DNA from 3 places in the Flavobacterium sp. NPDC079362 genome. Region 3 is predicted to be linked to each of the others. Evidence: riboswitches for the same ligand, from Rfam matches in the RefSeq annotation. Region 3 holds a riboswitch; each other region holds the start of a gene.
The links. A riboswitch is a leader RNA that binds a small molecule or an ion and turns the genes downstream of it on or off. The one in region 3 is predicted to bind cobalamin.

Region 1 (10,600 bases), on a different contig from region 3:
TGGAGAACGCTTTATCAAAGAACAATTTATCAGAGAAACTTACCAATTCCTGTTCCAATTTTGGGAAACCCATCGGCTAATTTTGTTGTGGAAAATGAAAATAAATGGCGAATTGGCTGCAGAAGTGGTTATGAAGTTTTTTGTTTTGAAAAACCTTCGGAAAACTTTGTTTGGGAAGGTACACTGGCTGTTGAAGGAATGGGAAAAACAGGTTTTGTTATCGAATGTGATGAGCAGGGAACAGCCTATTATATATCAATTGATTTTGTAAATGGCTTTGTGCAATTTAGGGCATGGGGATTTAATGAAAAGGATGTAAAGAATAATTTTGTTTTTGAAAACATTCAAACCAATCAATTTGAGATAGTAGAAAACAAAGAAATTTATTTTAAAATTATCCGCTACGGAAATTATTATGAGCTTTCTATCAACGAAATAGTCAAGTTAACGTTATTGGATTTTAAATATAGCGAAGGCAAAATAGGAGTATACGTTTGTTCTGCAATTGTATCTTTAAGTGATTCAAAAATTCATGTAATTCCGGAACCCGAAAACGAATATGCAACGGCAGATCCTAATAAATCTCTGGAAGAATTTAATAAAATAACGCAAAATGCATAATTTTAAAAAAAGTAATTCTCATTAATTTTTAATGAGAATTGCTATCTATAATGCTTTGCACACTTTGAATAAAAGTTTCGGTATTGTGTATTTCATTCTTAATGTAGATGTCATAATGCGATAGTTTAAATTGTTCGAGCATATCTTTTTTTAGAAATTTTATCATTGATTCAATAGTTCTGGTATCGTTTTCATGATTTCTTTTTAATTCGCGTTGTTTGCTTTCCAGATAAGCCAAAGTCTTTTTTAATCTTTGTACATTAATTTTGTCCACAGTTAAATCTTCTTAAATTTAATAAATAACGATAATCAGGAATAAGATAAAATTCAATATTTTTCCAAAAACGTAATAGTGAATTGAATTTATCTCATTACAAGACTATCGTTTCTGATAATTACGTTATAATTGACTTTTTAGTTTGAAATATAATTCAAAAAAGTTAAATATTTTCCTGTGAAACTTATTTTTTAATGACCTAACAGTTTGAATTTCTTTTGTTTAAGGGTAGAATAGAATAGCTTTTGTTTTCTATTTTATTTTGAAAAACAGCTGTAAAATAAGATCCTTCCGGATTTTTGAAGAACAATATTAGTAGTGTACTAATTAGAAAAGGAGATCAAAAATATTTTTTATACAAATAAGCCGTTTTTTCTTAAGTAAGAAAAAACGGCTTATCTTGTTAATTTGGATCAGTTATTTTACAACCGTAGCCTCCAGTTCAACCTTCAGTGTTTCAAAAAGGCTTTTTACCTCCAATAGAGTAGTGGCTTGCTTAATGCCGTGTTTGGCTACCCAATCCTGAACGATAGCAAAGTGCGGCCAAAGTTCAGATGTAGAAGTCGTGTAGATGTTTAGTCTCACAATTCCTTTACATTCATAACCGGCTTTGGTGATTACTTCTTCCAGATTTTTTAGAGCCAGAATTATTTGGGATTCCATGTTTTCATCACTTGAAATTCCATCTGCACTTATGGCCGTCTGACCGGAAACATACAACGTTCCTTCTGGATTTTTTACTTCAACAGCTTGCACGTAACTACGTTCATTCTGCCATTTCCACGGATTAATTACTCTCATTTCCATTTGTTTAGCTTTTTTTGTTTGCGCCAATACCGGCGTAATAGTTAATAATAGTAAGGCTAAAAATTTTGATGTTTTTTTCACGATTACAGTTTAAAATTGTACTGTAAAATTGTGAATAACATCAGGAATAGAGTCTTGATATTTCTCACGAATATGATGTGAGAAATGTCACATTAAGAAGATAATCTGCTCAGGGTTTCACGCGAAACTCCCAGATAAGATGCGATAAGACTTTTGGGAACGCGCTGAAATAGTGAAGGATATTGTTTTAAAAGCTGTTCGTAACGTTCTCTTGAGTTAGAAGTTTGCCACGATATTATGCGGCGTTGTGATCCCAGGAAACCAAAAGTAGATTTTTCGAGAAAAAAACGTTCCATTTTTTGCAATCCATCCCGTAGTTTTTTATAATCATCAAATGAACAGCAAAGAACCTCAGTATCTTCAAGACATTGTAGTGACATTGTAGCTTCTGTTTGTGTATAAAAAGCATAATAATCACTTTCCCACCAATCTTCCATAGCAAAAGAAACAATGTGTTCTTTTCCTGTCGCATCAGTATGAACTAATTTTAAAAGTCCCGAAATTACAAAGTAAGAATACTTTACAGGATCACCTTCCTGAATAAGGAATTGATGTTTTTTAAAATTTTTTGGGATAAAATGAGCAGAGACAAAGGAAAATTCCTCATCTGTAAGCGGTATTATTTTTTCAATATGTTCTCTAAGGTTTGCTCGCATAATCAGAGTTCAAAGTTATTGAAATTTTGGTTTATTAATCTAGTTAAAATTACTGAAAAATCAAATTGATATTTTAGTAAATTAATAACAATTTCTTAAACTAATGTTTATTAGTATGTTGATAAATAATATTTTATGGAGCAATTTTATGAATATTCGTAACTAATTAATATTTATATTTGAGAATGAAACTAAGTCAGTTAATTTAAAAATATGTACAATGGATAAAGCTATAAAACTAAAGGTTCGTAAGGAGTTGGATAGTCAACAACAGTTGAATATAATTAAATTAAAAGGTAGTTTAATTTCCAAAGGATATACCGAAATTATACACATCCTTGATCAGGATGATGAGTTTCATATTAATTCTTTTGCTACACCATCTGAAACTAATAATGAAGTTCAGGAATTCATTAAAGCATTTATCTGCAAAGAAAATCTAACAGATACCATCACAATTTTTAGATAGTATTTTACATGCTCATATGATCAATTTTTGAATAGAATCTTAATAAAACGGAAAAAAATAATAAGCTATTATAAAGTGTGTTTTTATTATATATTCAACTGATTTGTTGTGTTTTAAATTGGGAGAACTATAGTGAGTTAGTAACTTAAAAATACCCATCCCGCTTTTTGATCTCCATTTTCAGATGAAATAATATAATAATAGGTTCCGGTTGGCAACATATTTCCCTCTTTCCATTGTCCGTACCATTGTTTGTCATATTTGCCAACATAGTCATATACCTTTCTTCCCCATCGATTGTATATTTCAATGTTAGTTACATTAAAATCAGTAAGATCGAAAGTATCATTGACTCCATCACCATTAGGAGAAACTGCATTGGGAACACCGCATAAATTATTTGACACTTCGATTACTTCTTCAACCTCGCAAGATCCATCATTGACAGCAACTTTAAATTGCAACGGAAACTGTAATAATCCGTTATAATTTTCGCTGTATTCTGAAAAATCAAAAGTCGCATTATCTGATCCTACCGGATTCCCTTTGTCGTCAACCCAGGAATAACTATAATTAGTAGAAGAAGATGTGGTTTCGACCTTTATAAGATATCGATTGTTTACACATTCTTTTGTTATTGAATACGCGGGCGACGTAAAAGTTACTTCTACGGAAGCTGTTGTTGCGCATTGACCAGGAATAGGAGTAAAGGTATAATTACCACTATTGTTAGTAGTTGATGAACTCCAGGTTCCCCTAATTCCATTTGGAGATGTTGTCTGCAAAATTGGAGTAGTTCCGTCGCAGAAATTAAGCTTAGCAGGAAAATCAGGCACGATTGCAGGTGTAATGGTAACGATCAAAGTTACAATAGAAGCACATTGCCCCAAATTTGAAGTAAAAATATAATTGCCACTTGTAGTTGTGTTAATTACCGCAGGATTCCATGTACCCGAAATTCCGTTAGGAGAAGTCAAAGCCAGAATTGGTGGAATATCACTACTACACAATGTCAAAGTTGTACCAAAATCAGGTATTATTTGCGGATTTATGGTAACGGCTAAACTAGCTGTTGTCGCACATTGTCCTGCATTAGGCGTAAAAATATGATTGCCACTTGTTGTAGTATTGATTACCGCAGGACTCCAGGTTCCCGTTATTCCGTTAGGAGAAGTCAAAGCCAAAGTTGGTGGAATATCACTACTACACAAAGTCAAAGTCGTAGCAAAATCAGGTATTATTTGTTGATTTATGGTAACGGCTAAACTAGCAGTTGTCGCACATTGTCCTGCATTAGGCGTAAAAATATAATTGCCACTTGTTGTAGTATTGATTACCGCAGGACTCCAGGTTCCCGTAATTCCGTTTGGGGAGGTTAAAGCCAAAGTTGGTGCAGTATCACTGCTACACAACGGTAAACTCGTAGTAAAATCAGGAGTTATTTGTTGATTTATGGTAACTGCTAAAGTAGCAGTTGTCGCACATTGTCCCGCATTAGGCGTAAAAATATAATTGCCACTTGTTGTAGTATTGATTACCGCAGGATTCCAGGTTCCCGTAATTCCGTTTGGAGAGGTGAGGGCTAAAGTTGGCGCAGTATCGCTATTACATAATGTCAAAGTTGTATCAAAATCAGGTATTATTTGTTGATTTATGGTAACGGCTAAAGTTGCAGTTGTCGCGCATTGTCCTGCATTAGGCGTAAAAGTATAGTTGCCACTTGTTGTTGTGCTGACTACCGCAGGATTCCAGGTTCCCGTAATTCCGTTTGGAGAGGTGAGGGCTAAAGTTGGCGCAGTATCGCTATTACATAATGTCAAAGTTGTATCAAAATCAGGTATTATTTGTTGATTTATGGTAACGGCTAAAGTTGCAGTTGTTGCACACAATCCTGCATTAGGCGTAAAAGTATAGTTGCCACTTGTTGTTGTGCTGACTACCGCAGGATTCCAGGTTCCCGTAATTCCGTTTGGGGAGGTTAGAGCCAAAGTTGGCGCAGTATCGCTGTTACATAATGTCAAAGTTGTACCAAAATCAGGGATTGTTTGTTGATTTATGGTAACGGCTAAAGTAGCAGTTGTCGCACATTGTCCCGCATTTGGCGTAAAAATATAATTGCCACTTGTTGTAGTATTGATTACCGCAGGACTCCAGGTTCCCGTAATTCCGTTTGGGGAGGTTAGAGCCAAAGTTGGTGCAGTATCACTACTACACAACGGTAAACTCGTATCAAAATCAGGTATTATTTGTTGATTTATGGTAACGGCTAAACTAGCAGTTGTTGCGCATTGTCCTGCATTAGGCGTAAAAATATAATTGCCACTTGTAGTTGTGCTGACTACCGCAGGACTCCAGGTTCCCGTAATTCCGTTTGGGGAGGTTAAAGCCAAAGTTGGTGCAGTATCACTGCTACACAACGGTAAACTCGTAGTAAAATCAGGAGTTATTTGTTGATTTATGGTAACGGCTAAACTAGCAGTGGTCGAACATTGTCCCACATTTGGCGTAAAAATATAATTGCCACTTGTTGTAGTATTGATTACCGAAGGAGTCCAGGTTCCCGTAATTCCGTTTGGAGAGGTGAGGGCTAAAGTTGGCGCAGTATCGCTATTACATAATGTCAAAGTTGTATCAAAATCAGGTATTATTTGTTGATTTATGGTAACGGCTAAAGTTGCAGTTGTCGCACATTGTCCCGCAGTTGGAGTAAAAATATAATTGCCACTTGTTGTTGTACTGATTACCGCAGGACTCCAGGTTCCTGTGATTCCGTTTGGGGAGGTTAAAGCCAAAGTTGGCGCAGTATCGCTGCTACACAACGGTAAACTCGTAGCAAAATCAGGTATTATTTGTTGATTTATGGTAACGGCTAAACTAGCAGTTGTTGCGCATTGTCCCGCATTTGGCGTAAAAATATAATTGCCACTTGTTGTAGTATTGATTACCGAAGGACTCCAGGTTCCTGTGATTCCGTTTGGGGAGGTTAAAGCCAAAGTTGGCGCAGTATCGCTGCTACACAACGGTAAACTCGTAGCAAAATCAGGAGTTATTTGTTGATTTATGGTAACGGCTAAACTAGTAGTTGTCGCACACAATCCCGCAGTTGGAGTAAAAATATAATTGCCACTTGTTGTAGTATTGACTACTGCAGGATTCCAAGTTCCCGTAATTCCGTTTGGAGAAGTCAGAGCCAAAGTTGGTGCAGTATCGCCATTACACAATGTCAAAGTTGTAGCAAAATCAGGAATTGTTGGTGGAGTTATGGTCACTGCAAGAGTTGCGGTTGTGCCGCATTGTCCTGTATTTGGAGTAAAAGTATAGTTGCCACTTGTTGCAGTGTCAATAATGTTTGGACTCCATGTTCCTGTGATTCCGTTTGGAGAAGTCAGAGCCAAAGTTGGTGCAGTATCACTACTACACAAAGTCAAAGTTGTTGCAAAGTTTGGTGTTGTGTTGGACGTTACTAATAAATTAATAGTATCAGTAATATCTAGCCCACAACTATTAGTAGCTTTTAGCGTCAATACTATAGTTGTTCCACCCGCTGCAGTCGGAACTGTATAATCGGTTGTAGTTGTAGTTGATGGAGAAAAAGAACCCGACGACGCAGACCAGGCAACTGAAGTTTGCCCTACTGCAGTACCATTCAAAGTAATTGTTGCTCCTGCACAAGCCGTTAAGGTAGGAGGTCCGGCATCAACTGTAAAAGGTGGTACAGGTGCTTTACAACCGTTATTGGTGTAAGTGGCAAGTCCGGCTGGGGTAAAATTTACTGTAGCACCGTCAGCGGGAGTATTTGCCCCACTTGTATTAGTCAACATTGATTTGTCATAGGTAACAGTATCCAAACAACCACTAAAATTCATCACAAGCGTTCTCCCATTAGGAGGTGCGATAGATTGGTTGGCAAAGTGCCCAACAGTAGTTGTAGCATCTTGAAAAACCATATATATATTTTCGGATAAAGGACCAAATGAATTATCACTAGTAACCATCAGATAACTAGTAACTAATATAGCGGTTGCATTAGCAGGTAATATTCCTCCGGGAGGTTCTAGTATTTGTCCGCATCCGCCTGCAGCACTTATATCAGTATTTAATTGAGCGACAACAGCTGCCGTTGTCAAATCCTGAACAATGCCCTGCCAAGCATTATTGGGCCATGTTACTGTTAAGGTATTTATGTTTAATGGAGCACTACCAACTTTAAAGCGTACCATTTCGTTACGCCCTTCTTGGACCCCACAAGCATCAACCAAGATACTCTGGATTTCAAAACATTGAGAAAAAACGTTTGAACTACAGAAAAAAAACAATACAAATAAATAGAAATAAGGGGAGTGTAGAGATCTTAAATTCATATCAAAATTGGATTTAGTTGATAGTAATTTTAAAACAATAGTTAAATTTAATTTTTTTTAATTAATTATTAACAAGAATAAGTGTTAATTTATTGATTGTTAGTGGTTTTTGTGATTTTATGACATGAATTTAAGGTGTTGATCAATTATCTATATAATTTGTTAACGTCCGAAGTTTAGTACTGGTCAATTAACTTTTTAATGTGATATTGTATTTAATTCTTCATTTATTGCGATAAACATAAATTGCATTTGATAATACCTCTTCTTTATAAAGATAATTCTATCTTTGCACCAGATTTTGGTCTATTTTTTTAGTTTTTAAGAAAATAGTTAAAAGGGAATCAGGTGCAAATCCTGAACAGACCCGCTACTGTAAGTTCTACACAAGTCTTTAAACGTTACTAATGCCATTGTTCGCTGAGCCGGATGAGAAGGTTGTTTAAAGATGGAACAAGTCAGGAGACCTGCCACAAATCACATAGTTTAAGACTTTCGTGGAATAAAGTCAAACAACAAGAACTGACCTGTTATTTATAATGGGATTCTCTCTTATTGCTTTTGATTATTATTCTGGAGTTTATTTAATTAAATCAGTGATGTATAATACAAAAAAAATACTCTTTTTCATTTTTATATTGTTTGCTCCGTTTTTGCTTCATTCACAAGTATCAAATGATAGTTTGCGGGTTTTAAAAGAAGTAATATTAAAAGGAAAACCTTATCAGGAAGTAATTCCGGTACAGTCCCTTTCAGGAAAATTGCTCGAAAATTTGGCAAGTCACAACGTTGCAGATGCTCTTCGGTATTTTGCGGGAACTCAAATTAAGGATTATGGTGGTCTTGGCGGACTCAAAACAGTAGATGTCCGTAATATGGGAACACATCATGTAGGTGTTTTTTATGATGGGATACAATTAGGAAATGCTCAGAATGGCGTAACAGATTTGGGAAAATACTCCTTAGATGATATGGAATCACTGACGATGTATAACGGACAGAAAAGTGAAATTTTCCAATCTGCCAAAGATTTTGCCGCTGCTTCTACTATTTATTTAAGGACAAAACGTCCTGTTTTTGTTGGTACAAAAAAAACAAATTTATTAGTAAGATATAAAACAATGTCTATCAATTATATTGATCCTTCATTTAGGTGGGAGCAAAAATTGAGCGACAAAGTAAGTATGAGTGTAAGCTCTGAATACATTAAATCTAATGGTGAATACAAATACAGGTACAAAAGAAACAATCTAGACGGATCTGTTGCATATGATACGACTGCCACCAGACATAACAGCGATATAGAAGCACTACGATTTGAATCCGGGCTTTACGGAAAAATAAATAATGGTTCCTGGGATGCTAAAGTATATTATTACGATTCAGATCGAGGAGCACCGGGAGCGATTGTCGAGAATAAGTTTTCTGACGGCTTTAGACAGTACGATAAGAATTTTTTCGCACAAGGTACCCTAGTGAAAGATTTTACAGATAAATATAAATTTCAGGCAAAGGCAAAATATGCTTACGATTACACGCATTATGTGGCCAGAGACACTACCAATATATTAGGTGAAACGGTTACCGAAGGCGCACAATCAGACGACAGCTATTATCAACAGGAATATTATTTCTCAGCAGTAAATATGTACAGCATATTACCAACCTGGGATGTTTCGCTGTCTACAGATTTTCAGTACAACAAGTTAAACGCAACAAGAAGAGGGATACAAACCCAATTTTCATTTCCACAGCGATATACAGCGTTATTTTCTCTCGCAAGTTCTTACAGATTTGGAGGATTTAAAGTTTTGGGAAATGTTGTAGGCACTTATGTTCAGGAAGAAGTGCGATACAATGCAAAAGCTCCCGACAAACAAGAGTTTACGCCTGCATTATTTATAGGTTACACACCGTTTAAGCAATATGATTTTACTGTAAGAGCATTTGCAAAACGTATTTTCAGAATGCCCACTTTCAATGATTTGTATTATACAATGGTTGGTTCCAGTACTTTAAAACCGGAATACATGAATCAGTATGATGTTGGTTTTACTTATAATTTGCCAATAGAAAAAGGTTTTTTCGATAAATTATCTTTTCAGGTTGATGGTTATTATACCAATACCAAAGACAAAATAGTAGCAGCCCCAACCGGAAACTTATTCCGATGGATGATGACCAATATAGGGCAGGTAAAAGGACAAGGAATAGAATCTGTAGTGAATATGGGAATACATTTTGGTCAGGTAAATCTAGCCACAAATCTTACTTATACGTATTCACAAAGTAGGGATTATACAAAATTCGCAGGTTTAGAATTATCATCTTATGGAGATCAGATTCCATATACACCCTGGCACAGCGGATCCGGAATATTAAACGCTGATTATAAAACCTGGAATTTCAATTATAGTTTTATATATGTAGGAAAGCGATACAATGGTAATGTCAACAATATAAAAGTAAATGAAGTTCAGCCTTGGTACACCCACGATTTAGCGGTACAAAAATCTTTTGCATTTCAACAGTATAAAATGAAAGGATCAGTAGAACTTAATAATGTCCTCAATCAGCAATACGAGGTAATTTATAATTATCCAATGCCGGGCCGTACATTAAAATTTACAATCAGTATTGAGCTATGAAAAAGATAACAACAAAATTAGTCCTTAGTTTATTTATAGCCGTTGCTTTTGTTTCCTGCAGAGAAGAAGAAACAGTTTTTCCATCCTCAGATAAAAGCGTTGCTGCACCCAGAAGCGGTGGTAAAGTCGAAGGTTTTTATCTTCTTAACGAGGGTAATATGGGAATGAATCGTGCCAGTATTGATGTATTCAATTACAGAACCGGAAATTATACCACAGATATTTATTCAGAACGCAATCCTACAGTTGTCAAAGAACTGGGAGATGTGGGTAATGATATAAAAATATACGGCAATAAAGTGTATGCAGTAATCAATTGCTCAAACAAAGTTGAGGTTATAGACAAATGGACAGCAAAACGAATCAAGAAAATAGACATTCCCAATTGTAGATATGTAGCCTTTTATAAAGACAAAGCTTATATCAGTTCTTACGCAGGTCCTGTAGCCATTGATCCCAATGCTGAGATAGGTTTTGTTGCTGAAATTGATACAACATCATTAGAAATAAAACGAAAAGTAACAGTTGGATATCAACCTGAACAAATGGTAATACGTAACGGCAAACTTTATGTAGCAAATTCAGGAGGTTACAGAGTTCCTAATTACGACAGAACAGTTTCCGTTATTGATCTGGAAACCTTTACCGAAACTAAAAAAATAGATGTGGGAATCAATCTC
Region 2 (10,600 bases), on a different contig from region 3:
TTCATTTACAAATGTTTTTTGACCTTCTTTAAAAATATTAAAACAATTAAAGTTAATTATAATTCCTTTTGGAGCTTTCAAAAGCTTCATGTAAGTAAGAAGTTGAGCTTGATGCACTGCATTTATTTCAGAAACTGTTTTCAATTCTACTACCAAACAATTTTCGACAAATAGATCACATCTAAAATCTGCAACTAGTTCTTTCTCTTTATATAATATTGGGACTTTCATCTCTGTGAAAAAATTTAATTTTCTTTGTAAAAGTTCTTCTCTCAAGCATTGATGATAAACACTTTCAAGTAATCCTTTCCCTATTATTTTATGAACTTCAATAGAAGCACCTAAAACTTCATAAGTTAATTCGTCTAAATATTTTTGAGTAATCATTAATTTTTTAATTGAAATAAAAACTATGTTTCTATGTGTTTAAAAACTAAGATACTATTTATTACTGTAAGTTTTTACTGAAAATTTCTTTTTCGCATTAACAACCAAACCACAACTGGCGCTCCAATTATAGATGTTATGGCATTAATAGGCAATGTGGTATCTAATCCCGGTAATTGAGACGCTATATCACAAAACAACATAATGATTCCACCATAAAAAAACGTACTCCAATATAAAACGGAATGATTACTCGTCTGGAAAGTCAGCTTTGCAATGTGTGGAACCGCCAACCCTATAAAAGCTATCGGACCCGCAAAAGCTGTAACACTTCCGGCTAGAATACTTGTTGCAAATATGATGGTTAGTCTCGCTTTTTTGTAATTCAATCCCATGCTTTTAGCATAATTCTCACCTAAAAGCAATGCATTTAGAGGTTTGATGCTACTTGCGCTTAAGAGCAACCCCAAACCAATGCAAACTGATAGTACGGTAATGGATGTCCAGGAAAGATTTCCAAGACTTCCTAAAGACCAAAATGTAAATTTTTGTAATTGTTCTGCTGAACTAAAATAAGTTAAAACGCCAACAATAGCACTGGTAAAACTACCAAACATAAGTCCTACAATTAAAATTGCCATTGTATTTCGTAAGCGTTGTGCGACTAATAAAACCAGCAATAAAACTGAAATGCTTCCTAACGTAGAAGCCAATACAATTCCGTACGGTGATAATAAAACTGAATTCAGAAACGGTGGCAATAACCCTGCTCCCAAAATTACAACTGCCACTGCTAAAATTGCTCCTGAACTTAATCCCAAAACATCTGGACCTGCCAGCGGATTTCTAAATAAGGTCTGCATAAGCAAACCGCTTATCGATAATCCTACACCCACTAACATAGCAGTAATTGCTTTGGGCAAACGATAATTAATAATAATATATTCCCAAGTCGATTTGCTTGCCTGACCTCCGGTTAAGCTCGTATAAACCTCTTCGAATGGGATGGTAACGGATCCTAAACTAATGTCCAGAAAAAACATAAATAAAAGGGCAAGACCAAGTACCGAAAACAGGATTATATTTCGCTTTTTATTAATCAATGCTATTAATTTAATTTAGAGGCAAAAGTAAACTCATAGCTTGGCAATAACTCAGGGTGAAAGATCTTGATGTAGTCTTTTAACACTAAATCCGGACGACTTGGAGCCAATTCATAATAAACTGTTCCTCCTGTTGCTCCGTACTTTCCTTCGAATGTATATACGTTTTTGTTCTTAAAAGCATCAAACTGACTATAGTGCGGATTTGCTTTTTCTACTTCAGCTAAACTTTTAAACGAACCCGAAGCAATCCAGAAATTAGCCGTTTTACCTTTTACTAATATTTTCTCAAAAGACAAACCTTCGCTTCCTGTTCCTTTTAGATCTGACCATAAATAATTGGCATGAGCATCTTTCATAAATTGAGCTACCCAACTATTTCCTTTGGCTACATACCAAATATCTTCGTACATAGAACCGTATAAAACTGTTGACGTTGCAGGTTTATCAGCTACCAGTTTCTTCGCCTGATCGTAACTGGAAACAATTTTATCAAACAATTCTTTGGCTTTATCTTCTTTACCAAACAAAACGCCGTAAAGTTTAATCCATTCTGCTTTTCCTAGTGGCGATTGCTCCATCCAATCTGCTTGAATCAAAATATTTAAACCGCTTTTTTTCAAATTATCCAACGTTGGATTATTGTTGTCTACACCAAAAGTTACAATCAGATCCGGAGATAACTCGATCAATTGTTCGATGTTCAACTTCTCGTTTTCACCCACATTTTTAACCGCTCCTTTATCGATCAGAGCTCTTGTTTTTTCTGATGAAACATAATCAGTATGCGGAAAACCAACTAATTTATCTTCGACTTCCAGCATTTCAAGAAAAGGGATATTTGTTGTAGAAGTTACAACAACAGATTCTAAAGGAACTTTTATGGTCGTATATTTTTGCAAACTATCCGGAACTTTTGCATTTTTTTCTTTTAATACATAAGTGAATTTCGCATTGGCATTTGGCCACGGATCTGAAACAGTTACAACTGAATATCCTTTACTTTTTACAATAGAAAGTCCGGCAGCATATTCGATACTATTTTTTGCAATTTCCGTTTTTTCAATCTCTGCAGTTTCATTCTTTTTACATCCAACAAGAACAAAAAAAGGTAAAATAAAAATTAATTTAGGTAATAAATGTTTCATCTTTAAGTTATATATTTTTTTAAAGGAATAGTTTTTGCTTCTCGGTTTTAGCTCGTAATATGAATTATTACGATTTGACAATTTAAATTTTGATACTGACAAAGGTAACGTAATTTCTATTTTTTATGATTATCTTTATTCTTACAAAAACCAAAAACGACACCTTTAACCTATGAATAGCATAAAAACAAAAGTTTGCTCCAGCTGCGAATCTTCTTTTAGTTGTGGAGATTTATCAGCAGAAAGCAAGTGTTGGTGCAATGACTTTCCTCCTATTTTTAATCTTTCTGAAGGAAATGATTGCCTTTGTCCGGTTTGTTTTAAAGAAGCTTGCGAGGACAAAATTGATGCTTATGTAGAAACAATTACGCCACAAAAAGCCCTTAAAAACAAAGCGATATCTTTGCCAAAACAAGAAAAATTAATTGAAGGAATTGATTATTATATCGAAAACGACAATTATGTTTTTAAAACCTGGTTTCACCTAAAAAGAGGAAGCTGTTGCGGAAATGATTGCCGCCATTGCCCTTATTAAAAGTTATGAGTTATGAATTATTAGTTATAAGTTCATAACTGTTTTTTTAATGCAATTAGTCTTTTGCGTTAGGGATAGCAGCGGTATCCTTTTATTTTTTTCTTTAAAAAATAAAAGATATAGCGGATAGCCCGACCGCAGGGAACGCCATAACAATTCACAACTTACAATTCACAATTAAAAATGATTTGCTTAATTACCGGAGGCGAGCGATCAGGAAAAAGCAGTTATGCCCAAACTCTAGCCTTACAACTTTCAGATTCACCAATATATGTCGCAACAGCCAGAAAATGGGATGCTGATTTCCAGAACAGAATCGATCGTCATCAGCAGGAACGTGATGAACGCTGGACAAATATTGAGAAAGAAAAATACTTAAGCGAAATTAATTTTACTAAAAAAACAGCACTTATTGATTGTGTTACCCTTTGGCTGACAAACTTTTTTACAGATCATCAATATGATGTAAATTTAAGCTTAGAGGAAGCAAAAAAGGAGTTTCTTGCGATCGCGAATCAAAAAAATGCTACACTAATTATTGTAACCAACGAAATTGGAATGGGCGTTCATGCCGAAACTCATATTGGCAGAAAATTTACTGAATTGCAAGGCTGGATGAATCAATTTTTGGCTTCTAATGCAGATCAAGTGGTTTTGATGGTTTCCGGAATCCCGGTTAAGATAAAAGGTTAAAAAATAAAAATCCATTTTTTTTAAATTCCAAATTCCAACGCTATCCTTTATCTTTACTTAAATCTTTAAATTTTAAATCCTTTTTAAGATTGAATTGGAATTTAGAATTTAAAAAATTGGAATTTAAAAATGAGCTACTTAGATGATATTTTAAAATCGCGTCGGGACACCCGACATTTTACCACTGACGAAGTTCCTGATGAAGTGATCGAAAAAGCATTGCAAGCCGGACATTGGGCACCTTCTGTAGGATTGACAGATGCTACACGTTATTTTATTATTAAATCTCCTGAAGTTAAAACGGCTGTAAAGAATCTCTTTTTAGATTATAATAAAAAGGCCGAAGAACTAACTGATAATCCTGAACAAAAGGAACGATACAAATCCTTGAAACTTGAAGCGATTGAAGAAGCGCCAATTGGACTTATTATTGCATATGACCGATCTGTTTTGAACCAATTTACGATTGGAACTGTGGGCAGCAACGAAGCAGTAAAATTTAGTTCAGTTTGTGCTGCACAAAATATCTGGCTTTCGCTAACTGAGCAAGGTTACGGAATGGGCTGGGTTTCGATTTTGAATTATTATCAGTTTAAAAAGATTCTTGATTTACCCGAAAACATTGAGCCTTTGGGTTATTTCTGTATTGGAAAACCGGCCACAAATTACGACAATCAACCCATGTTGCAGCAACTGAATTGGAAACAAAAATCTGAAGCTCCTGATTGCAAAGAAATCAAAAATATTACTGAATGTCACATATCTGATTTACCTAACAAAATTTCTGCTAAAAATGAAACTGAAAGTGATTTTAATACACTTTTGCAGGAAAAAATAGACTCTAAAACAAAACCACTTGGAGCTTTGGGAACTCTGGAAACACTTGCTTTTCAGATGGCAACGGTTTTTGAAACTCTAAATCCAAAAATAATAAATCCTAATATCGTTGTTTTTGCCGCTGATCACGGAATTGCAAATCATGGCGTTAGTGCTTATCCGCAAGATGTAACCCGACAAATGGTCGCGAATTTTCTGGAAGGCGGAGCTGCCATAAATGTTTTTTGTAATCAAAACGATATTCATTTATCGATCGTTGATGCCGGAGTCAATTATGATTTCCCTACAAACGCTAATTTGATTAATGCCAAAATCGCCAAAGGAACCCAATCCTTTTTGCATGTTCCTGCCATGAGCGAAAATGAATTGAATTTGTGTTTTGAGAAAGGAAAAGCTATTGTTGAAGACATTGCAAAAACGGGATGCAACTGTATTGGTTTTGGCGAAATGGGAATTGGTAATACCTCTACAGCTTCTGTTTTGATGAGTCTTTTAACAGATTCTCCTATTGAGGAATGTACTGGGAAAGGAACCGGGATTGAAAACGAAAAATTACTTCAGAAACAAGAATTACTCAAAAAAGCAATTGAAAATTATTCAGGCCAAGCCGAATTAAAACAACATCTCGCCTACTTTGGAGGTTTTGAAATCCTGCAAATCGCCAGCGGAATGTTAACTGCCTATGAAAACAAAATGCTGATTTTAGTAGATGGTTTTATTTGCAGCGTAGCATTTTTGATAGCTTCTAAAATAAATCCCGACATTCATAAAAATGCTGTTTTTTGTCATTGCTCTGCCGAAAAAGCACATCAAGGATTATTGAATTATTTTGATGCAAAACCTATTTTAAATCTTGATTTGCGCTTAGGTGAAGGAACTGGATGTGCCATTGCTTTTCCTATTTTAAAATCGGCTGAAGTTTTTCTGAATGATATGGCTAGTTTTGAAAGTGCCGGGGTTAGCAGGAAGTGATGAAGTCCCAGTTTTCAGTTTTCAGAAAAAAAACAATCATTTGCCACAATCTATGTCATTTCGACGAAGGAGAAATCACACTAGAAATTCCCCAAAGAAAATCAACAATCTTTGTCGAGCCCCGAGTATGATTTCTCCTTCGTCGAAATGACAAGACTAAATTAAATTTATATTAAAAATGAAAAAAGAACTACATATCTTCTTCACTTCCTTAATGTTCTACACCCGAATTCCTTGTCCTAAAAACATTGATCATCATCCTGATTATTTGAATAAAGCCACACGTTATTTTCCTTTGATTGGTTGGATTGTGGGAACCATTTCCTTTCTGGCTTTTTATCTTTCTTCTTTTTTTCTCTCAACAGAAACTGCAGTGATTATTGCTCTTATTATATCTGTACTAACAACCGGCGCCTTTCATGAAGATGGATTTGCTGATGTTTGCGATGGTTTTGGCGGAGGATGGACGAAAGAAAAAATCCTGATCATTATGAAAGATAGTGCGATTGGCGCTTATGGAGCAATTGGTTTGGTTTTGCTTTTTTTATTAAAATTCAAATTGCTTTCAGAATCTGTTTCGCTTTTTAAGGCAGATAATGCTATCGCTCTTTTCCAGATTTTTCTTTTATTTATTTCCGCGCATGCTTTAAGTCGTCTTGCTGCTATATCGATTATTTTTACTCACGAATATTCTCGCGAAGACGCTTCGAGCAAAAGCAAACCTATTGCTAAAGAAAATACCTGGAAAGAAATTTTAGGTTCATTTTTCTTTGGGTTAATTCCGTTATTGGTTTTATCTTATTTTCAATATCAATTTCTTTTAGCTGTAATTCCGGTATTTGTAATGCGCTATTTTTTAGCTCGTTATTTTCAAAAATGGATCGACGGCTATACCGGAGATTGCCTGGGAGCAACACAACAAGTTTGTGAAGTTATTTATTATTTAAGCATTCTTTTGATATGGAAATTTATCTAGTCCGTCATACCGAAACGATTTGCGAGAAAGGAGTTTGCTACGGACAATCGGATGTGGGTTTAGCAGAACCTTTTGAAAACATTTTCGAAAACATTGTTTTGCAATTACCCTCAGAAGCTGTTATTTTTTCGAGTCCCTTAAAACGTTGTATGATTTTGGCCGAATACATTCAGAAAAACATACAGGCAAATTCATTCGAAAAAGATGCACGACTGCTAGAAATGAATTTTGGTGATTGGGAAATGAAAAACTGGAACGATATTCCACCGGAACAACTCAATCCCTGGATGGAAGATTTTGTAAATATTAATGCTTTAAACGGGGAATCATTTATAGAATTACATAAAAGAGCTGGTGATTTTTTATCGCAGCTTTCAAAAGAAATAACAACGCCTGTCGTTATTGTTGCGCATGCCGGTGTAATTCGAAGTATATTATGTCATCATAGTTCGCTGCCATTAAAAGACGCCTTTAACAATAAGGTAGATTTTGGGCAAGTCATCAAAATTGAACTATAAACGTCTTTTTGTTCAGAATTTGTTTTTAAAACTCAAACAAATTTGAAAAATCGACAATTTTAACTTTATCTTTGCACGAAATTAAGGTTGTGTTCATTTTAAACACATTAAAAGGGAATCAAGTAAATAATTAAAAAAATCTTGAGCTGTACCCGCAACTGTAAGCTTTGTTCTTAAACGAATGCTTGTTGTTAACTACAAAACCACTGCTCGCCCCGGCGAATGGGAAGGTAAACAACAAGACGCAAGCCAGGAGACCTGCCTTTGTAACAAATATCGAGCTCTCGGGAAAAAGAGTATTGAAATTATGACTTTAAAAAAACTTTTTGCTTTTTGTTTACTGTTGTTGTGCCAGATTATTTCGGCGCAAAGTGATTCTATTAATAAATTAAAAGAAGTCATCGTTTCTGATACCAATCTTAAGAAATACTCGAACTCACAATCAGTTCAGGTATTGAATGATTCTGTCATTAATAAAAATCAATCTTCCTTAACTTCCCTTTTAAATTACAATACTGTTATTTATTTTAAAGAAAATGGTCTTGGCATGACATCCGGCCCTTCTTTTAGAGGAACTACCGCATCACAAACTGCCGTTATCTGGAATGGTATCAATATCAATTCGCAATTTCTGGGTCAGACAGATTTCAACACCATCGGAACAAGAGATTTCAATTCTATAGCTGTAAAAGGCGGGGGCGGAAGTGTTCTGTACGGCAGCAGTGCCATAGGCGGAAGTATACACCTTAACAATGATTTACAATTTAAAAAAGAGTTTTCAAACCATCTCTTTTTTAGTGCCGGCAGTTACGATACTTACAGTGCCAATTATCGCACTATGGTTTCATCAAATAAGTATAGTCTGCAAGTAAGTTTTTCCAGAAACAGTTCAGAAAATGATTTTAAATATCCTGGAAATACGGATCAGAAAAACATCAATGGAGAATACTACAATACGAGTATGAACACCACTTTTGGTTATAAAATCAATTCTAAGAATACTATAAAATTATACAGCCAGTTTTATGATTCTGAGCGTCATTTTTCTTTAACTACTCCTACAGCATCCAAAACAAAATACGGCGATTTTAATACCCGAAACCTTTTAGAATGGGAAAATAAATTTGATCGGTTTACTTCGAAAGTAAAATTAGCTCATATTGGTGAATCTTATAAATATTTCTCTGACATAGATTCTGATTTGTTTACTTATGGAAAAGTCGAAACCTCAATTATAAAATATGATTTGGCTTTTGATGTAAATGACAAAATAAAACTTAATTCGATCATTGACTATAATCGTAATAAAGGATACGGATCAAGCATCAATAATGTAAAAAGAGAAATAGGTTCTGCAAGTTTATTATTAAGTCATTTAGTAACTGATAAATGGGATTATAACGCTAGTATTCGTCAGGAAGTAACCGACAATTATGGCAATCCTTTTCTTTTTTCTTTAGGAACAAGGTATTTGTTTACCGATTTTTATCGCATAAAATTCAATGCTTCTAAAAATTTCAGAATGCCTACTTACAATGATTTGTTTTGGGAAGGAAGCGGTAATCCTAACTTAAAACCTGAGACATCTTATCAGGCGGAAATTGGCAGTGAATTTTTCACGAAAAACTTTTCATTATCTGTAACTACTTACTACAATTCGATCACAGACTTATTGCGCTGGGTACCATCACAAGGAGGCGGAGACAATTGGTCGCCTGAAAACACAAAAAAAGTGAGAGCTTATGGAGCCGAAGTACTTCTGGAATGGAGAACTAAAATAGACAACCATAATTTTACGCTTAATGGTACTTATGCCTATACTGTTTCAGAAAGCAAACAGTTAATAAGCGGTGAATTGGTCTATAAGCAACTTGTATATGTTCCTTATCATAAACTAACAGGATCGGTTTCGTACAATTGGAAAAAAGTATCCTCTTATTTTCAGTATTTATATAATGGCGATGTTTACAGCACTCCTTTTAATAATCCTGCAACCAGAGTAAAAGATTATAACGTTGGAAATTTTGGAGCTGATTATGATTTTGGAAAAAAGAACAGTTACAAAATTGGCTTTCAAATATTTAATATCTGGAACGAAAACTATCAACCTGTCATAAGCAGACAGATGCCCGGAACAAACTATACTTTATACATTAACCTTAATTTTTAAATATCATGAAAAGATTTAATAAACTGTTTTTAACCATTGCGATAAGCTCGGTATTTCTTGTGTCGTGTAGCAATGATGACAATGATAATCAAGCGCCAAGAGGAGATTATGATGGTGGGCTATTCATTGTTAACGAAGGTAATTTTTTAACGCCAAATGGAAGTATCTCTTATTTATCAGATGATTTACAAATAGAAAACAACGTATTTACTTTAGTAAACCCAGGCAAAGTTACTGGTGACACTCCTTTATCTGTTAGTTTTAATGGTGATGTAGCTTATATTGTTGTAAACGGTTCTAATAAAATCGAAGTCGTTAACAGATATACTTTCAAAAGTATTACCACTATTACTACAAACATAAAAAACCCAAGATACATTGCTTTTGCAAATGGAAAAGGATATATAACAAACTGGGGAGATATCGCTATTAAAACAGATGATTATGTAGCGGTTCTTGATCTTACCTCAAATGCTGTTACTTCTACAATTCCTGTAGTTGAAGGTCCTGAAAAAATAGTTGAGAACAACGGTAAACTTTATGTAGCGCACAAAGGCGGAGGCGGACAAGGAAACTCACTGAGTATAATAAACGCTGCAAATAATACAGTTACATCAAATTTTGTAGTAGGTGATGTTCCTAGTTCATTAGTAAAAGAAAACGGAACTCTATATGTATTGTGCAACGGAAGACCTAGTTATGCAGCGCCGGAAACAACCGGTAAAATCGTTAAAGTTAATTTAAGCACGAATGCAGTAACATCTACTCTTGATTTTCCCGGACTAACGCATCCTGATTTCTTAGATATTGACAATAGCAAAATATATTATACTATTGGAAACAGTATTTATTCTATGGCAACAAACGCAACGGCTTTACCAACAGCAGAAACATTTAAAGCAAAAGAGGTTGGTTCTCTTTATGGCTTTGCTGCAAAAAATGGTAAATTATATGTGGCTGACGCAGTAAACTATCAGGATAACGGAAACATTTATCTTTATTCTTTAACAGGAACGGTTTTAAATAAATTTGGAGTATCTATTTTACCAAACGGTTTCTACTTTAATAACTAATCTAAAAGCAGATTAAGTTTTAGTTCCTGAACATAAAAAAAGGCTTTCATTTCTGAAAGCCTTTTTTATTGGTCTTATTTTAATGCTCTTAAAAGTCCTTCCGGCGCTTTCTCTATATACATTTGATCTCTTGTTCCGGTCATTGCTTTACTATCTGTAAAGTTCCTTAAAACTATTCCTTTATCTAA
Region 3 (10,600 bases):
TAACAATCACAAACTCAAACTAATTTAAACAAAAAGTATGAAAACAATTTACAATAAGTTGTTATTTTTATTCCTACTGTTACCATTTACTGTACTCGCTCAAAGTACTGTAACCGGAACAGTTGCCGATCTGGCAACGGGGCAACCAATCCCGGGAGTAAATGTAAATGTACAGGGTGCCCCAGGCGGAGCATCAACAGATTTTGACGGTAAATTTCAGTTATCTAATGTAAAAAATGGAGACAAAATTTTGGTTTCATTTATTGGGTATAAAACGTCAACGATAGTTTTTAATGGTCAAAAAACTTTATCAGTTTCTTTAGAGGAAGATACCAATCAGCTTCAAGAAGTTGTGGTACAGGTAGGTTACGGTACTGTTAAGAAAAAAGATGCTACAGGTTCTGTATCCCAAATTTCTGCAAAAGAATTTAACAAAGGAATCAACGTTACTCCGGAAAGTTTAATCAGCGGTCGTATCGCTGGTGTAAATGTTGTTGGAGGAGGTGCTCCGGGAGCAAAAGCTGATATTAGAATACGTGGAGGATCTTCATTAACAGCTTCTAATGAACCTTTGATTGTATTAGACGGACTTCCGTTAAGTAATGCAGTACCAAGTGGATCAACTAGTATTTTGTCTACAATTGACCCTAATGATATTGAATCTTTTACAGTGCTTAAAGATGCTTCTGCAGCAGCGATCTACGGATCCAGAGCAGCAAATGGTGTAATTGTAATTACGACTAAAAAAGGAAGTAAAGGCGGTGTAAAAGTTAATTTTAGCTCACAAGTTGGTATTAATACAGTGGCTAATACGGTTGATGTGTTAAGTGCTGACCAATTTCGTAATTTAGTAAATACTAAAGGTACTCCTGCTCAACAAGCATTAATGGGGACTGCAAATACAAACTGGCAGGATGAAATTTTTCATACAGCCCTGACAACGAACAATAATATCTCTGTAAGTGGTTCATTATTTAATAAATTACCGGTGCGTTTATCTGTTGGTAATGTTGATAATCCTGGAATCTTAAGAAACACTTCTTTTGAAAGAACTACGACATCGATATCGTTAAATCCGGTATTATTTGATAATCACCTGAAAATTGATATTAGCGGAAATATATCGTTTAATAAAAATCAATTTCAGGATGAAGGAGCTGTTATTGGCGGAGCTATAGGATTTGATCCTACACAATCTGTTTATCAGTCAGGATCTCGTTACGGAGGGTATTTTGAATGGTTAGAACCTAACGGAAATTTACCTTTATTGCCTTCAAGAAACCCGGTTGCCAGATTAAATGAGGAAGACAAAAGATCAACTTCTACCAGAAAATGGGGTAATATTAGAGTAGATTATAAGTTTCATTTCTTCGAAGACTTAAGAATCATCGCTGAAGCCGGTATTGACAGGTTTGATAGCAGCGGATATAACAGACAAAGTACACAAAGTCCTTTAGGATATCAGCCAAATGCTTTTAGTTCGGGAAATTGGGTAAATTTAGGAAACTACAATAGTTACACTAATGATCTTCAAAATAAGAACTTAAACACCTATTTTAATTATACGAAAGACTTAGGTAAATTTAAGATTGATGCAACTGCAGGATATAACTATCAGATGTTTCAAAAACAAAAATACGAATCAGGAGAGACTACACAGCCAACTCGTAATGAATTAACAACAATTGATCCGGACGTTAATTTGCAATCTTTTTTTGGTCGTTTGACATTAAACTATGACAGCCGTTACCTTTTGACACTGAACTACAGAAGAGACGGAACTTCACGTTTTTCTAAAGAAAACAGATGGGGTAATTTTGGGGGAGCAGCTTTTGCATGGAATATTGCCGAAGAATCTTTCTTAAAAGATAATAATACACTTTCTAGTTTAAAATTAAGGGTAGGTTATGGTACAACCGGACAACAGGATATTTTAGCTCAGTACGATTATTTGAGAAGAGTTACACTTGGTACTATTAATTCTCAGTATATTTTTGGGAATACCATTTATAAAACAGCAAGACCTGAAGGATATAATGAAAATATCAAGTGGGAAGAATTAGGAGAGATGAACCTTGGGGTTGATTTTGGATTCCTGAATGACAGAATTACGGGTACAGTAAATTATTTTGATAAAAAATCAACTGATTTATTAGCAGATGTTGTGGTTCCGGATGGAGCAAATATTAGAAATACTGGAACTTATAATGTTGGTAGTGTAAGAACTAAAGGGTTTGAGTTTAATATTCAGTCAGACATCATTAAAGGGGATAAATTGAACTGGAATGTTGCTTTTAATGCTACCTATATTGATCGAAAAATTACAGATTTAGGAGTTACTGTTCCAGGTTTTGACGGATACTTAACCGGAGATAATATTGCCGGAGGTGGTGGAAATAAAATTCAGGTTAATTCTGTAGGATACTCACCAGAATCATTTTTAGTATACGAGCAATTATACGATGCTAATAAAAAACCAATTGCCGGCGCTTATGTAGACAGAAACGGAGATGGTAAAATTGATGATGGAGATCGTTACAGATTTCATAAACCAGCAGCAGATTACTCGTTTGGATTATTTTCTACTTTAAACTATAAAAAGTTTGATTTTACAATGAACTGGAGAGCGAGTTTAGGAAATTATATTTTTGATAATGTGAGTTCTAACCTTGGATATTCTGACGCAGGTTTAAGAAGACAAACAGATTTATCGAATGTGGGTTCTGATTATCTTAATACTGGATTTACGTATGAAGACAATGGTACATCTCGTTACTTATCTGATTATTACATAAAAGATGCTTCTTTTATCAAGTTAGATAATGTTACTCTTGGGTATACTTTTGATAAAACGTTATTAAAATCAGCTAGTTTAAGATTTACTGCCGGTGTTCAGAATGTTTTTGTACTTACAAAATATGGTGGTTTAGATCCTGAGAAATTCAACGGAATAGACAATAATGTTTACCCAAGAGCCAGAACATACTTGTTTGGGGTAAATGCAAGTTTCTAATCGCGCACTGAAAAATAAATTTAAAAAGAAATAAAATGAAAATATCATTTAAACATATATCTTATTTTTTCCTATTGATTTTAGGATTAAATATGACGCTTACTTCGTGTACTGGCGACTTAGATGTGACGCCTCGTGATAAAAACGAATTTTTATCTGAGACCTTTTTTGAGGACCCGGCTTCATACAAACAAGTATTAGCAAAATTATACGCAGGTTTATATGTAGGAGGTAATGACGGAGATGGTAAACCGGATATTGCAGGACTTGGAGGAGACTTTAGTAGTTATTTAAGATTGCTTTTTGTGGTGCAGGAACTTCCTACTGATGAAGCAATTATTGGATGGGCTGATGGTACTTTACCCACTTTAAATACACAAAATTGGGCTCCTGCAAATGAATTTTTGGCAGGAACATACTCAAGAGCATTCTATGAAATTAGTGTTGCGAATGAGTTTTTAAGACAAACTACAGAGGAAAAATTGAAAGCCAGAGGAGTGGATGATAATCTAAAAGCGCAAATTGTGACTTTTAGAGCAGAAGCTCGTTTTTTAAGAGCATTCTCTTACTATAATCTAATGGATTTGTTTGGAGGTGTGCCTATTACAACTGAAGCTGATCCTGTTGGATTATTTTATCCCGTGCAAAAAACAAGAGCAGAAGTTTTTGCTTTTGTTGAAGGGGAGTTAAAAGATATGGATAAAGATTTAGCTGCTTCTGGAGCAAATGAATATGGTAGAATAGATAAAGTTGCTGCTAAATTTTTATTGGCACAAATTTATTTAAATGCTAAGGTATACATAGGAGTAGAAAAAAATAGCGAAGTAGCTTCTTTATGTGGTGAAATTATTAATTCAACATATAAATTTGCAGATGTACCATATCGTTATTTATTCTCTGCAGACAATAATAGAAACGGAGCTCAAAGCGAATTTATTTTTCCAATCATTAGTGATGGTAATGCTATTAGAGCAGTAGGTGGAGGAATGAGTTTTATCATTCACGCTTCTATTGGTGGTAGTATGGATTCTGCAGATCAGGGTATGGATGGTGGATGGCAGGGAACCAGAGCTCGTAAAGAGTTTGTGGCTCTTTTTCCTGATGCTACTGCAACCGGAGATAAAAGAGGGACATTTTATACAGATGGTCAGTCTTTAGATATTAATAACGTATCAACTTTTACAGATGGTTATGCTGTAACAAAATTCATCAATGTAAACTCTGACGGATCAAAAGCGCAAAGACCAGATGTTCCGGATACTGATTTTCCAATGTTCAGATTATCTGATGCTTATTTGATGTATGCTGAAGCTACGGTAAGAGGAGCCAGTACAGGTAATATAGGTACTGCTGTAGGATATATTAACCAAATTAGAAAAAGAGCTGAAGCTAGATCAATAACTAATGGAGATTTGACTCTTGACTTTATTTTGGCAGAAAGAGGACGTGAATTATTTTGGGAATGCCACAGAAGAACAGATTTGATTCGTTTTGGGAAATTTACCGGAGGATCTAAAATCTGGCAATGGAAAGGTGGGGTTATGACTGGTACGTCGACTGAATCATTCAGAGATTTAATGCCTATTCCTGCCAGAACTATTCAGGCAAATCCAACATTGAAGCAAAATCCAGGATACTAACACCTTTATAAAATAGTAAAATGAAAAATATATATAAAATTTTAATCGCATTTATTGGTGTATTGGCGGTATCATGTAATGCTGATGCTGTAGATAACAGGCCAATTGTTGATGCTGTTACAGCGCCTGAAATAACTGCGCCAGTAACAGGAAAAGAATTTGTATTAGATGCAGATCATGCAGGAGATGTAGCTGACAAATTTACATGGTCAAAAGCAGTATATTCTGCTCCTGTAGTGCTAAAATATAAGTTGATAATTGATAAAAAAGGTGGCGATTTTACAAAAGCGATAACCCTTGAAACAACGAGTAATATTGCTGAAGTTTCTGTACTGGTTAAAGATTTAAATCAGGCAGCAATTGATTTAGGAGCAGCAACAGATGTAGTATCTCAGTTTGACGTAAAAGTTTCTTCGGATATTTCAGGAGAAGTTCCTCAGATGTCTAAAGCTATCACAATCAGTGTAACACCTTACTCGGGAAGAGTAGCATATGATTTTACGGATTGGTATTTAGTAGGAGCTGCTGTAGAAGGTGGTTGGGATAACAACCTTGACACGAAGCATCAACCGATGTATAGAGATGGAAAAAATGCAGATCTATATAAATTTACAGGTTTCTTTAAAGCAGGTAATTTTAAGTTGATTTCTGAAAAAGGAAGCTGGGCGACTCAATTAGGGAAAGCCGGAAGTGATGCTATTGAAATAAATAGTAATGCAGGCGAATTTACAATTCCGGCAGATGGATATTATACTTTTCAATTTAACACAAAAGCTTTAACGTATACATTAGTAACTTATAATGATGCTGCTGCAAAAACGAACGCAACGGTTGGAATTATTGGAGACAGTACACCAAAAGGTTGGGATGCTTCTACCCCTATGGTAAACTCTACTTTTAATAAACACGCATGGAGCCTTGGCGTGACTGCCTTAAATGATGGTGGACTTAAGTTTAGAGCAAATGATGGTTGGGATGTTGCCTGGGGTGGAGATACTGCTTTTTCAGGAGGCGGTAATGGAGAAAACATACCAGTAGAAAAATCTAAATATGTTATTTATTTCAATGATTTAGACGGAAGCTATTTAATGATTCCGAATCAAGGATAACTTCCCTGAAATTAATAAGGGCTATCTCTGTAGGTAGCCTTTTTTTAATCGAAGCTATATTTATGGAAGTTGGTAATGAATAAAAACACACTTACAAAGTAAAAATTTTGGTTTGGTTAGTAATGCAAAAGGGCTGTTCTACATAACGTAGACAGCCCTTTTCTCGTGTAATTTATTTTCTATTTCTTCTTATCGTTGTATTCCCCAATTACGGCAAAATAACCAAAAGTTCCCAATCCCAGAACAATTAAAGGAGTAAGAATAAAAAGGATAATGATTCCAAATACTAAATCGTCCTGTTGGTCAGAAAGAAGTTTGGGCAAGCCAAATTCAAAGACACAAAAGTAAGCTGCTGCAGCTGCAAGAATAATCCATAAAACACCTAAAATTTGTTTGATCGTATTCATAATTATAGTATTAAAGGTGATTAGTTTTGTTTTTATTATCAATGTAAATCATTCCAATTACAAAGCAAACAGATGCTATAATAATAGGATACCAGAGTCCGTCAAGATAAAAATCCGGTTTTCCGGCTTGCTTGGCATGTGTTACGAAATAGGTAGAAATGGCAGGCAGTAAACCTCCAAAAATACCATTCCCAACGTGATAAGGCAGAGACATTGATGTGTATCTGATTTTTGTTGGAAACATTTCGACCAAAAATGCGGCAATTGGGCCATAGACCATGGTAACAAACAAAACCTGGATAAAAACCAAGAGAATTAAAGTCCATTCATCGCTTGAATTTATATTGATCGATATATGAGTTTGAGCCTCTTTTTTATCTGCAAAATCTGTTTTCTTTTCGATATACGAAGTTCCGTCAGTATAGGTTTTTGAGATTGACGTTATTTTGTCATTATTTTTGTTTGTGTCAATAGATTGATTTCTTTTATCTGTGATTTCAGTTTTATAACTCACATCTGTGGTCGTATACATCATTTTATAAATAGGTCTGTAAAACAAAATGGCGAGTAACATTCCGCTCATCATGATGTATTTTCGTCCTACTTTATCACTCAGCCATCCAAAAAAGATAAAAAACGGAGTTCCCATTAATAATGCAATTCCAAGTAAAGTGTCAACCTGTGATGAGTCTACATTCATTACAGTTTTCATAAAACTCATGGCGTAAAATTGTCCGGTATACCATACAACACCTTGTCCCATTGTAGCGCCAAATAATGCCAGCAAAACAAATTTTAGATTATATCTGTTTCCAAAACTTTCCTTTAATGGATTTTTACTCGTAGTACCTTCTTTTTTAGCTTTGGCAAATACAGGAGATTCATCCATGTTTTTACGGATTAAATAAGAAACTCCTACCATTACAATAGAAACCCAAAACGGAACGCGCCATCCCCAGGAATCAAAGTCTTCAGGAGAAAGTGCATTTTTTGTCGCTAAGATCACCATTAAAGAAATGAATAAACCAACCGTTGCCGTGGTTTGAATCCAGGAAGTCCAGTATCCTTTCTGTCCCACAGGAGCATGTTCAGCAACATAAGTGGCAGCACCGCCATATTCTCCGCCAAGAGCAAGTCCTTGTAGTAAACGTAAAATCAAAACTAATAACGGAGCCATAAAACCAATCGTTTCATAACTCGGGATACAGCCTATTAAAAAAGTAGAACCGCCCATTAGCAGTAAAGTAGCCATAAAAGTGTATTTACGACCAATGATATCTCCAAGTCTTCCAAAGAATAATGCACCAAAAGGACGCACCACAAATCCTGCTGCAAAAGTGGCTAAAGTGGATAAAAATGCTGCGGTGGGATTGTCGCTTGGAAAGAATTTAGTTGAAATTACAACGGCTAAACTTCCAAAAATATAGAAATCATACCATTCGATCATTGTACCCATTGACGAGGCCGAAATTACTTTCCAAATGCCTTTTGTAGAAGTTTTGCTCATAAGTTGACTTTGTGTACTTGATAATAAATAAAACTATAAAATATTTTTTTACGAATATAAAAGATATTTTTTTATTTATTTGATACTTTTTTAACAAAAGTTATTTAATTGTTAACTCAACATTTATTCGGTAAATCACAGCCTGATAATTCCGTATAAATTATATGTTGAAGAAATGCTGAAACCCTTTAAAGTAAAGAATCTATTGTTTTTTTAAGAAAGAAAACACTAGTTTTGCACCTCAAATTTTGAATCAGGAAATGGTTGTCATATTGAAGAAATATAGACATTAAAAGGGAATTTGGTGTAAATCCAAAACTGTCCCGCAGCTGTAAGCTCATTAACCGAAACCCTTTAATACGTCACTTTTCATTTCGAAAGGGAAGGCTGGGGGTAGGGAGCAAGTCAGAAGACCTGCCATTTTTATAGTAATAAATAGCTTTCGGGGATTGAAGCTTGAATTAAGAACAATACTTTTTCACTTTACGTGATCATGGTATGGTTTGGTTATTCTATTCTCGTAAGCCAAAAATGGAATTTATGAGATTTTTTTTCTGCAAATATAACATCGCAAAAGCAATTTCCTTCTGGAGGTTTTTCATTCCGATATTTTCTTTTTCTTCACAAAAAAAATCATTACAACCTTTCGCTGTATAATATGCTGTGCTTTTACAAAAGTTTGTTTATAGAACTTTTGTTAGAGTAAGCTGTATTTCGATTTAAAGATTTAAGTACTAAAATTTTAAATATTTAATAATGAAAAACCAATTTTTTTCCAGGCAATTAATTGCAATTGCTTCTTTGATGATGCTTACAGTTTCGTGTAATAATGATGATGATTTTACAGCGCCTCCTGTAATAAAAGGCGAGCAGCAATTGAAAGATACTTTGACCATTGGAAAAACACTACAGTTAAACTCGAAATTAGCAGATAGAAAAAATGTGTCCTTTGAATGGGCAGTAAATGGAAGTGTTGTAGGGTCTGATTCTACTTATGTTTTTAAACCGGAAACCAGAGGTGATTTTAAAATTACAATGACAGCCAAAAATGAAGGTGGAAAAGTAGCTCTTACCTATGATATCCATGCATACGGAGCATATGAGAATGGTTTTTATGTAATCAACGAAGGATGGTTTGGTCACGGAACAGGAACGGTAGGGTTTTATAGATACGATACAAAAGCCATAGAAGATAGTGTTTTTGTAAAAGTAAATCCGGACAAAGATTTAAAACCGGCATCCTCTACATTAGAATTTGGAACTATCATTAATAAAAAACTATTTTTAGTTTCTAAAGTTGGCGGACCGGTAGTAGTAGCAGATGCTTATTCTCTAAAAGAAGAGAAAAGAATCCCTGCAAAAGGCGGAAACGACTGGCGTGCGGTAGTAGGTATTGATGAAAATCAAGCTTTGTTAACAGCCAGTAAAGGGATATTTAAGCTTAATCTTAATACGATGGAGGTTAGTGGGCAAATCGAAGGCGTTACAGGTCAGGTAGGAGATGTTGTTAAGGCAAACGGTTATATTTTTGCATTGTCAGCTACAAAAGGTGTTATTGTTATTAATGCTTCAACATTGACAGTCGAAAAAACGATTCCGGGAATAGTTTTAGGATTTGCTGTTACCGATGATAAAAAAGTTTGGGCTGCAGGAGGTAAAAATCTTATCAGTATAGACTCAAATACGCTTGAAGTAAAAGAAATTGCATTAGGTTTTCAGGCTTACGGAAGTTGGGGAGCATGGCATCCGGGATCTATAACGGCTGCTAAAAATGATATTTTTATTGCTAAAAATGGTAGTTTTAGCGGTGGTAAACAAGTGTATAAGTACAGTGGTACTCCAGAGTCTCTTAGTGCGCCTTTTATTACATTAACAAATTCAAATATCTTATATGGGGCAGGAATTGGATATGATCGAAAGAAAAACACTTTGGTGGTAAATACAGTAAATGAAGGTTTTGGTGTGAATTTCGCAATCAATAATCTTTATCTGTTCAATGCTGACTCAGGAGCTAAAACAGAATCCGTAAATTATTCAGGATATTATTTCCCTGCAGTTTCGGTGTTTCATCAATAGTTTTTTTTGGAACCGGATTTTAGAAAAAAAAATTAACTGCAAAGATAGCAAAGTAAAAAACGCAAAGTTCGCAAAGCTTTATCATAAAGCTTTGCGAACTTTGCGTTTTTAAACGTAGTCCTAAATAAAAAATCTTTGCGCTCTTTGCGGTAAAAAAACGGTCAATTTTCGGATTCTTGGCGGTTGAAAAACTATTAAAAACAAAAAACCCGAATATTTCTATTCGGGTTTTAACGGTGGTGCCTCCAGGGATCGAACCAGGGACACATGGATTTTCAGTCCATTGCTCTACCATCTGAGCTAAGGCACCGTGCTGATTGCGGGTGCAAAGATAGAATCATTTTTCATTTATCCAAAACATTTTTTTAAAAAAATCAATTCGTATCTTCGCACTGATAAAAAAGTAAAGATGATTTTAACGGTTGATGTTGGAAATACTCGAATTAAAGCAGCTGTCTTTGAGGGAAATACTGTTCTTGAAAATTTTGTTTTTGAGAAAAATGAGCTTGAAAAAAAAATTGAAAAAATTTTAGAAAAATTTCCAAACTGCTCTGATTTGGTTGTTGCATCAGTTGGAAACATCGATAAGCAATCTTTTTTGACGTTCGAAAACGAATTAAAAATTCATTTTTTAACGAATGAAGATGTTTATCCTTTTGTAAATAAATATGCGACCCCAAAAACGTTAGGGATCGACAGAATGGTTTTGGCTTCGGGAGCAACACTGCAGTTTCCTAAACAAAACAGATTAGTCATCGATGTAGGAACCTGCATTACCTACGATTTTATCGACGAAAATGATAATTATTTGGGAGGAGCCATATCTCCGGGATTACGATTACGTTACG

Region 1: linked by a shared signal. The riboswitch ahead of ACQKCJ_RS14085 (TonB-dependent receptor) and the one ahead of ACQKCJ_RS11620 (DUF5074 domain-containing protein) in region 3 are both predicted to bind cobalamin.
Region 2: linked by a shared signal. The riboswitch ahead of ACQKCJ_RS11295 (TonB-dependent receptor plug domain-containing protein) and the one ahead of ACQKCJ_RS11620 (DUF5074 domain-containing protein) in region 3 are both predicted to bind cobalamin.

What each region holds. Positions count from the first base shown of each region.
Region 1 is NZ_JBNNFM010000015.1:53,962-64,561, forward strand. Features, by position in the region: gene ACQKCJ_RS14055 (glycosyl hydrolase family 32) at 1-621, shown strand, start outside; gene ACQKCJ_RS14060 (hypothetical protein) at 650-895, opposite strand; gene ACQKCJ_RS14065 (RidA family protein) at 1,316-1,705, opposite strand; gene ACQKCJ_RS14070 (Crp/Fnr family transcriptional regulator) at 1,879-2,442, opposite strand; gene ACQKCJ_RS14075 (hypothetical protein) at 2,663-2,911, shown strand; gene ACQKCJ_RS14080 (gliding motility-associated C-terminal domain-containing protein) at 3,049-7,272, opposite strand; cobalamin riboswitch at 7,558-7,761, shown strand; gene ACQKCJ_RS14085 (TonB-dependent receptor) at 7,872-9,920, shown strand; gene ACQKCJ_RS14090 (YncE family protein) at 9,917-10,600, shown strand, end outside.
Region 2 is NZ_JBNNFM010000010.1:105,942-116,541, reverse strand. Features, by position in the region: gene ACQKCJ_RS11335 (GxxExxY protein) at 1-387, opposite strand, end outside; gene ACQKCJ_RS11330 (iron chelate uptake ABC transporter family permease subunit) at 462-1,490, opposite strand; gene ACQKCJ_RS11325 (ABC transporter substrate-binding protein) at 1,496-2,638, opposite strand; gene ACQKCJ_RS11320 (DUF5522 domain-containing protein) at 2,811-3,173, shown strand; gene cobU (bifunctional adenosylcobinamide kinase/adenosylcobinamide-phosphate guanylyltransferase) at 3,357-3,866, shown strand; gene cobT (nicotinate-nucleotide--dimethylbenzimidazole phosphoribosyltransferase) at 3,996-5,675, shown strand; gene ACQKCJ_RS11305 (adenosylcobinamide-GDP ribazoletransferase) at 5,854-6,651, shown strand; gene cobC (alpha-ribazole phosphatase) at 6,636-7,169, shown strand; cobalamin riboswitch at 7,237-7,449, shown strand; gene ACQKCJ_RS11295 (TonB-dependent receptor plug domain-containing protein) at 7,477-9,339, shown strand; gene ACQKCJ_RS11290 (YncE family protein) at 9,345-10,412, shown strand; gene ACQKCJ_RS11285 (S41 family peptidase) at 10,487-10,600, opposite strand, start outside.
Region 3 is NZ_JBNNFM010000011.1:16,510-27,109, reverse strand. Features, by position in the region: gene ACQKCJ_RS11645 (SusC/RagA family TonB-linked outer membrane protein) at 38-3,013, shown strand; gene ACQKCJ_RS11640 (RagB/SusD family nutrient uptake outer membrane protein) at 3,049-4,653, shown strand; gene ACQKCJ_RS11635 (SusE domain-containing protein) at 4,674-5,762, shown strand; gene ACQKCJ_RS11630 (DUF6814 family protein) at 5,942-6,169, opposite strand; gene ACQKCJ_RS11625 (MFS transporter) at 6,180-7,676, opposite strand; cobalamin riboswitch at 7,921-8,112, shown strand; gene ACQKCJ_RS11620 (DUF5074 domain-containing protein) at 8,433-9,752, shown strand; tRNA gene ACQKCJ_RS11615 (tRNA-Phe) at 9,990-10,062, opposite strand; gene ACQKCJ_RS11610 (type III pantothenate kinase) at 10,162-10,600, shown strand, end outside.